Linked DNA regions of Cohaesibacter gelatinilyticus. The protein of the gene in region 2 interacts with the protein of the main gene of each other region in a pairwise test. Links are inferred from orthologs where the notes say so. Each region holds a gene or a part of one and is shown on either strand. Other genes may lie near its edges. The genes, in order: CRO57_RS06895 and CRO57_RS23075.

Region 1 (3,236 bases), on a different replicon or contig from region 2:
TTTCTCACGGCAATCGCCACGCTTGGTCACGAAATTATAAATTCCGCCCTTGCCTTCGCTATCACCCGGATACCAGTTCTGGACGGTTGAGTATTTGATCTCGGCGTCTTCCAGAGCCACCAGCTCAACCACGGCCGCATGCAGCTGATTTTCATCACGCTGCGGCGCGGTGCAACCTTCCAGATAGGACACATAAGAGCCCTTGTCTGCAATGATCAGCGTGCGCTCGAACTGACCCGTATTCTGTTCATTGATACGGAAATAGGTCGACAATTCCATTGGGCAACGAACGCCTTCGGGAATGTAAACGAATGAGCCATCAGTGAAGACCGCACTGTTCAGTGTCGCATAGAAATTATCTGTTACAGGTACAACGGAACCAAGATATTTTTGTACCAGTTCAGGATATTCTTTGACCGCTTCCGAAATCGGGCAGAAGATGACCCCAGCTTTCTTCAACTCTTCCTTGAAGGTGGTAGCAACGGAAACGGAATCGAACACCGCATCGACTGCTACCTTGGTATGAACGCGGTTTTCTTCGGAAACGCCAGCCAGAATCTCCTGCTCTTGAAGCGGAATACCCAGCTTCTCATAGGTACGTAGAAGCTCCGGATCCACTTCATCCAAGCTCTTCAAGCCTTCGGTATTTTTAGGAGCTGCATAATAATACAAATCCTGGAAATCGATCTTCGGGTAATTTACTCGCGCCCAGCTTGGCTCTTCCATGGTCTGCCAGCGCTTATAGGCATCAAGCCGCCAATCCAGCATCCATTGTGGTTCATCTTTTTTGGCAGAGATAAACCGAATGATATCTTCATTCAGGCCCTTCGGAGCCTTTTCTGTTTCAATATCGGTAACAAAGCCATATTTGTACTGGTCAACGTCGATCTCGCGTACTTGATCGACCGTTTCCTTAACAGCAGCCATCTGCTACTCCATCCTAAGCGGTTTCAAAGACCGCCGGTCCATTGAACTGCCTTATCACGGTCTGGCAATTTAATCATTACCAGTTGACTGAAACCGTCCCGAAATGCCTGATTGCAGAGATTAAAGCATTCCGTTTCAATCAAATGTCGCCAGCAAACCTTACTTGCAATTGCGACACACCCTTTATTTCATCACTCTGTTGGTCCGCCAAAGTGACGCATAACTGATTTTGAGCATCATATAGGAGGCCGGGGGGCCCTTTCACAATGCCAAACTCAGCTTTTTTGAGTGTTTGGCACAAATTTTCGCCAAGACACTCAATAATTTTTCGACGTCCTCCGTCGTGCTTGCCCAGCCCAGACTGACGCGAACAGCAGCACCAGCCAAAACAGCATCAACTCCCATGGCGATCAGCACATGAGAGGCTGAAATCTTGCCCGAAGAACAGGCAGAACCAGAACTCACCGCAACACCGGCCAGATCCAGCTGAATCAACATAGTTTCAGCCCGCATGCCAGGGATGGCGAACTGACTGCAATTATCTATACGGGCAGCTCCTTCACCAAAGATCACAACATCCGGTACCAAGTCCCGCAAACCGGCCTCGAAGCGATCTCGCAGACCACGCAGGCGCGCCATCTCGCTGTCGTTACTCGTATCTTGCGCCTGTTCGAACGCCAACTCGGCAGCAATTCCGAAGCCCACAATGGCCTGAACATCTTCTGTTCCAGCCCGATTGCGATTTTCCTGCGGCCCACCGGTAATCAGCTGCTCTGGTTCCAGTCCTTCACGCGCCATCACCAGCGCCCCGATCCCTTTTGGGCCACCAAGTTTGTGCGAAGATAGCGACATCGATGTGCATCCCACCTGACCAATATCAAGTGGAATGCGACCAGCTGCCTGAACAGCATCAATATGGCAATAAGCGTCGAACTCTTTTGCCAGCTTCGCAATCTCTTCAATCGGCTGTATCACACCGGTTTCGCTATTCACTGCCATAATTGCAACCATGGCGACGCCGTGACTACCATCATGCTGTTCGAGCAGGCCACGCAGCTCCACAAGATCCACAACACCATTTTCGTCAACAGGAATTGAGGTCATTTGGCTTTCAGCAAAGCGTCCACCGGCCAAAACAGATGGATGCTCAACCGCACTGTAATAAAGATGAGAAGCCGATTTTGTCTCGTAATCCCATTTCATATTTGGGGTCAGGGCCTGCATGTTGGCCTCTGTCGCGCCAGACATAAAAATTACACAACCAGAATCACCATTCACAAGTTGCGCAACTTGCGACCGTGCTCGTTCGATCGCCGCGCGCGCCTTGCGTCCTTCCGCGTGAATAGACGAAGCATTACCGACTAGATCCATGGCCTGTATCACCGCCTCTCGCACTTGGGGACGTAACGGCGCAGTAGCGTTATAATCGAGATAATGTCTCACTCTATCACTCGCTTTGTTCACACCTGACAACCAGCCCTTGATCTGCCTTCTTAACCAATGAACAAGGGCATATGCGATTTATTGACGGTAAATATCCCAAAAGACTTGAAATTTCCCCATTTCTTTATGCTATGAAAGAAACTGAGAAATAGATCTTGCCAGTTCCAATTTGGAATAATTCTAAATTGAAGCTAGTGAACTTGTCTTTTTGAGTCAAGTTAAACACAGCCTGATATACCCAAAATTACGTATTTGGGCATTATTGGTCGGGCAAGATCATGATTAAGACAATCGTATTCAGGAGAGGATCGGGCACCCTATGCCAGAGGTGATCTTCAACGGCCCTGCGGGGCGCTTGGAAGGCCGGCTACATCCGTCCAAAAACCGCAAAGCTCCCATTGCACTCATTTTGCATCCTCATCCACGCTTCGGCGGGACGATGAACAATGAGATCATCTATCATCTTTACTACATGTTTGCGCGTCGTGGCTTCACTGTTCTGCGCTTCAACTTCCGTGGTGTTGGTCGCTCTCAAGGTCAGTTCGACCATGGTGTAGGCGAGTTATCAGATGCTGCAGCGGCCTTGGATTGGGTTCAGACCTTCCATTCAGAAGCCCCAGGCGTTTGGATTGCCGGCTTCTCCTTCGGCGCCTGGATCGGCATGCAGCTCTTGATGCGTCGTCCAGAGGTGGAAGGTTTCATTTCCATTGCCCCACCGGCAAACCTCTATGATTTCTCCTTCCTGGCTCCGTGCCCATCTTCAGGGCTCATCACCCATGGTGGAATGGACAAGGTTGTACCTCACAAGGATGTTCAGGCACTTGTGGACAAGCTGAAAACTCAAAAAGGCATCGTGATTGATCAGG
Region 2 (3,320 bases):
TGCCGGATATATTGGTTTTGCCCTCGATCACGGCGACGATGCCGGATTGGCCGATATTGGTGGTGATTTCTTCAATGCCGAATGATTTCAGATGTTCAACCACCTTGGCGGTTGTTCTTGGCAGATCATATTGCAGTTCGGGATATTCGTGCAGGTCCTGACGGATGGCGGCAATGTCGGCTTGATAGTCAGCAAGGCGATTGATTACGGGCATTGAAAAACCTTTTGGGGATTGTGTAGGCGGGAGAGATCAAGACTAATCACTCTTTTGGGATAGAGCAATGCTTAGTGTTGTGACCTGGCAGACAGTTTGGATAAGCTGCTGTGATGAGGATTAGCGATGGCCAGTCCTATTCAAATCAGCTATGCAAGGAACTTATATTTTGTGCATAGGGATATGGGGCAGCAATATGGGTGTGTTAAGCGGATTTGCAGATAAGAGAATGCGTAAGCTGACACAGAAAGCCAAGCGGTTTGGTGTCTTTGCCTTTCTGTCTGCCAGCCTTATACTCGGTGCCGGGATGGATCTTGGAGCTGAAGCTGCCAAGAAGAAGAGCAAAAAGAAAGCCCCATTGCCGGAAGTTTCGGTTGATGAGATTCTCTCGCCCAATCCGATGCTGCTTCTGGATGTTGATACTGGCAAGGTTCTGTATCACCGCAATGGCAATCAGAAATGGTATCCGGCATCGCTGACCAAGATGATGACGGCTTATGTCACTTTCCGCGCTATTGCATCTGGTGAGTTGCATCCCGATTCTCTGGTTGAGATTTCCCCCCATGCATTATCCTACCCGCCGTCAAAAATGGGGTTCAAGGTCGGCACGCGCCTGACTGTCGACAATGCCCTGAAGATGGTGATCGTCAAATCCGCCAATGATATAGCTGCCGCTTTGGCAGAGCGCGTATCTGGAAGTGAAGCCGCTTTTGCGCGACGCATGAATGACGAGGCGCGTCGTCTTGGCATGGTGTCGTCAAATTTTGTCAATGCCAACGGCATTCACCGTCCGGGTCAGAAAAGTTCTGCTCGTGACATGGCCGTTCTGGCGAGAGCCATTCTGATCGAATTCCCACAATATCGACCACTCTTTCAGATCCCGGCCATTCGTCATGGCAAACGGATTCTGCGCTCCTACAACAAGTTGCTGGAAAGCTATGCTGGCACAAATGGCATGAAGACCGGCTTTGTATGTGCATCCGGCTTCAATTTGGTAGCAGCAGCCAATCGCAATGGGCGGCAATTGGTGGCAGTGGTGCTTGGCGCTCCCAATACCCAGTCTAGGGCAGAGACGGCTGCCTATTTGCTCAATCGCGGTTTTACCCAACCTAACATGGTATCCGGTCGCGGCCTTTCCATTGCGCAATCGGCTTCTTTTGGACCACAACTGGAACCGATCAATATGCGCCCTGAAATCTGCACCAAACGCTCCAATCCCAAATGGTCGGGTCGGGTCAAAGTGATCGGCAGTTATTTGGAGCCGCGCTTCAAGCTGATGGATCCGGTGCGGGTTTATGCTGGTATCAAGAAGAAAAAGGGGCGGGTAGTAATGCCTGCCCAATTGGTGCATTTGCCACTTGCGGCTCCGCGTGCCAAGGGGCCTTTGAAATTGACACAGTTGCGCAAAGCACAGTCTGGCGGATTGATCAGTTTGCCAAAACCAAAGCCTTAATCAGGCTCGGTGTTTGAGGTCTCAGAGCCTTTTTCAATGACATAGCGATATTGCTCGCCTGATTGCTCCATTTCCAGCAGGGTGTGATTTTTCTGGTTGCAAAAATGGGGTAGGTCGATGCTGGACATGGGATCGGTACAGATCACTTCCACAATGTCACCGGGCTGCAATTCGCGTAGCCTCTTGCCGGCTTGTAACACCGGCAACGGGCATTTCAAGCCAGTCAAATCCAGACTTTGCGTGATAGAGAATGCCATTCTTGTTCCTTGCTTCCGCCAGTATTTCTGGCCCTTCCAGATTTTGCGGTTAATCAACTGGATATTGCAGGTGAAGTCAATTCCTGTCCATATTGGAACGACGCTGGAAAAGGGGCAGGTTGTTTTCTGAAATTTATGAGCCTAAAGTCGTAGCCCTTGGGATTTTGGAAGGGAGTGAGTGGAATGACGCCGCAGGCTGTTCTGGATTTTTGGTTTGGGGCAGAGCCTCGCTTTTGGTTTGCCAAGGATGATGATTTCGATACGCAGATTAAAGAGAAATTTGCTATCACTCTTGAGCAAGCTCGCCAAGGCGAATTGGTGGATTGGGAAGAGGCACAGGATGGTTTGCTAGCGTTGATTATCGTGTTGGATCAGTTCTCACGTAACCTCTATCGGGGATCAGGCGAGGCCTTTGCAACCGATGCTTATGCGCTGACCCTTAGCAAGCGGATTGTAAAATCGCAGCAATGGGATGAGCTGGACGATACACGAAAGATGTTTGCAGTCATGCCGATGATGCATTCGGAGAATTTGCAGGATCAACAGGACTGCCTGAAGCATATGGAAATGATTGGGCAGGAAAGTTCGATCCATTATGCCAAGGTCCATCTGGAAATTATCGAGCGTTTTGGCCGTTTTCCCCATCGCAACGAGCTGCTTGGTCGCCTGACCAGTGCAGAAGAACAGGACTTCCTGGATGAAGGCGGATTTTCCGGTTAGAAAAGATGCCTCGATTCTGAGTACCAAAAATCCCGGCTTTGCTGATGCAAACCGGGATTTTTATTGATCTGTCTTTCAATTCAATTACTAGGCCGCTGCTACCCTGGTCAGGAAGTCATTGATGGCGCTGCGCAACTGATCGGTCTCTGTGGTGACATTTTGTGATGATTCCAGCGCAGTATCAGCCGATTGTGATGTTTCCTCAATGGCATTGTTTACGCCCAGAATATTCTCGGTGACCGACTGGGTGCCAATGGCAGCCTGCTGAACATTCTGACTGATCTCAATGGTCGCAGCACCTTGCTGTTCTACCGCTTCTGCAATGGCAGAGGTGAAGTTCTGCACTTCCTCCATCACTTGCGTAATGCCTTGAATGTTTTCAGCGGCCTCACCGGTGGAAGTTTGAATGCCCGAGATCTGTTGTGAGATTTCCTCTGTGGCTTTGGAGGTTTGGGTAGCAAGTTCCTTAACTTCGGATGCAACAACGGCAAAGCCTTTGCCCATTTCACCAGCACGAGCCGCCTCAATGGTGGCGTTCAGAGCCAGCAGATTGGTTTGCTCGGCAATGTCTTGGATAAGAGAAATGACCGATCCGATTTTCTGTGATGCATCTGTCAGTTCCATCACCTTGGCGTTGGTGATTTCGGTGGTTTGAGATGCCTGTGCCACAATATTG

What was found.
Region 1: the proteins of CRO57_RS23075 (region 2) and CRO57_RS06895 interact in binary tests that used the Escherichia coli proteins (3 or more experiments, as listed by UniProt). The link is inferred for Cohaesibacter gelatinilyticus from one-to-one orthologs.

The regions. Positions count from the first base shown.
Region 1 is NZ_OBEL01000001.1:1,541,990-1,545,225, forward strand. The notes cover bases 280-3,189. They hold CRO57_RS06895 (cysteine desulfurase family protein), read right to left. Parts: upstream 2,371-3,189; coding sequence 1,189-2,370; downstream 280-1,188. Other genes in these bases: sufB (Fe-S cluster assembly protein SufB), read right to left, coding at 280-927; CRO57_RS06900 (alpha/beta hydrolase), read left to right, coding at 2,690-3,189. Outside these bases: more of sufB, read right to left, coding at 1-279; more of CRO57_RS06900, read left to right, coding at 3,190-3,236. UniProt on the Escherichia coli protein: Master enzyme that delivers sulfur to a number of partners involved in Fe-S cluster assembly, tRNA modification or cofactor biosynthesis. Catalyzes the removal of elemental sulfur from cysteine to produce alanine.
Region 2 is NZ_OBEL01000009.1:45,780-49,099, reverse strand. Bases 295-3,288 are described here. They hold CRO57_RS23075 (sulfurtransferase TusA family protein), read right to left. Parts: upstream 1,925-3,288; coding sequence 1,664-1,924; downstream 295-1,663. Other genes in these bases: CRO57_RS23065 (methyl-accepting chemotaxis protein), read right to left, coding at 2,732-3,288; CRO57_RS23070 (DUF924 family protein), read left to right, coding at 2,108-2,644; CRO57_RS23080 (D-alanyl-D-alanine carboxypeptidase family protein), read left to right, coding at 444-1,667. Also shown: CRO57_RS23085 (M20 aminoacylase family protein), read right to left, coding at 1-214; more of CRO57_RS23065, read right to left, coding at 3,289-3,320. UniProt on the Escherichia coli protein: Sulfur carrier protein involved in sulfur trafficking in the cell. Part of a sulfur-relay system required for 2-thiolation during synthesis of 2-thiouridine of the modified wobble base 5-methylaminomethyl-2-thiouridine (mnm(5)s(2)U) in tRNA.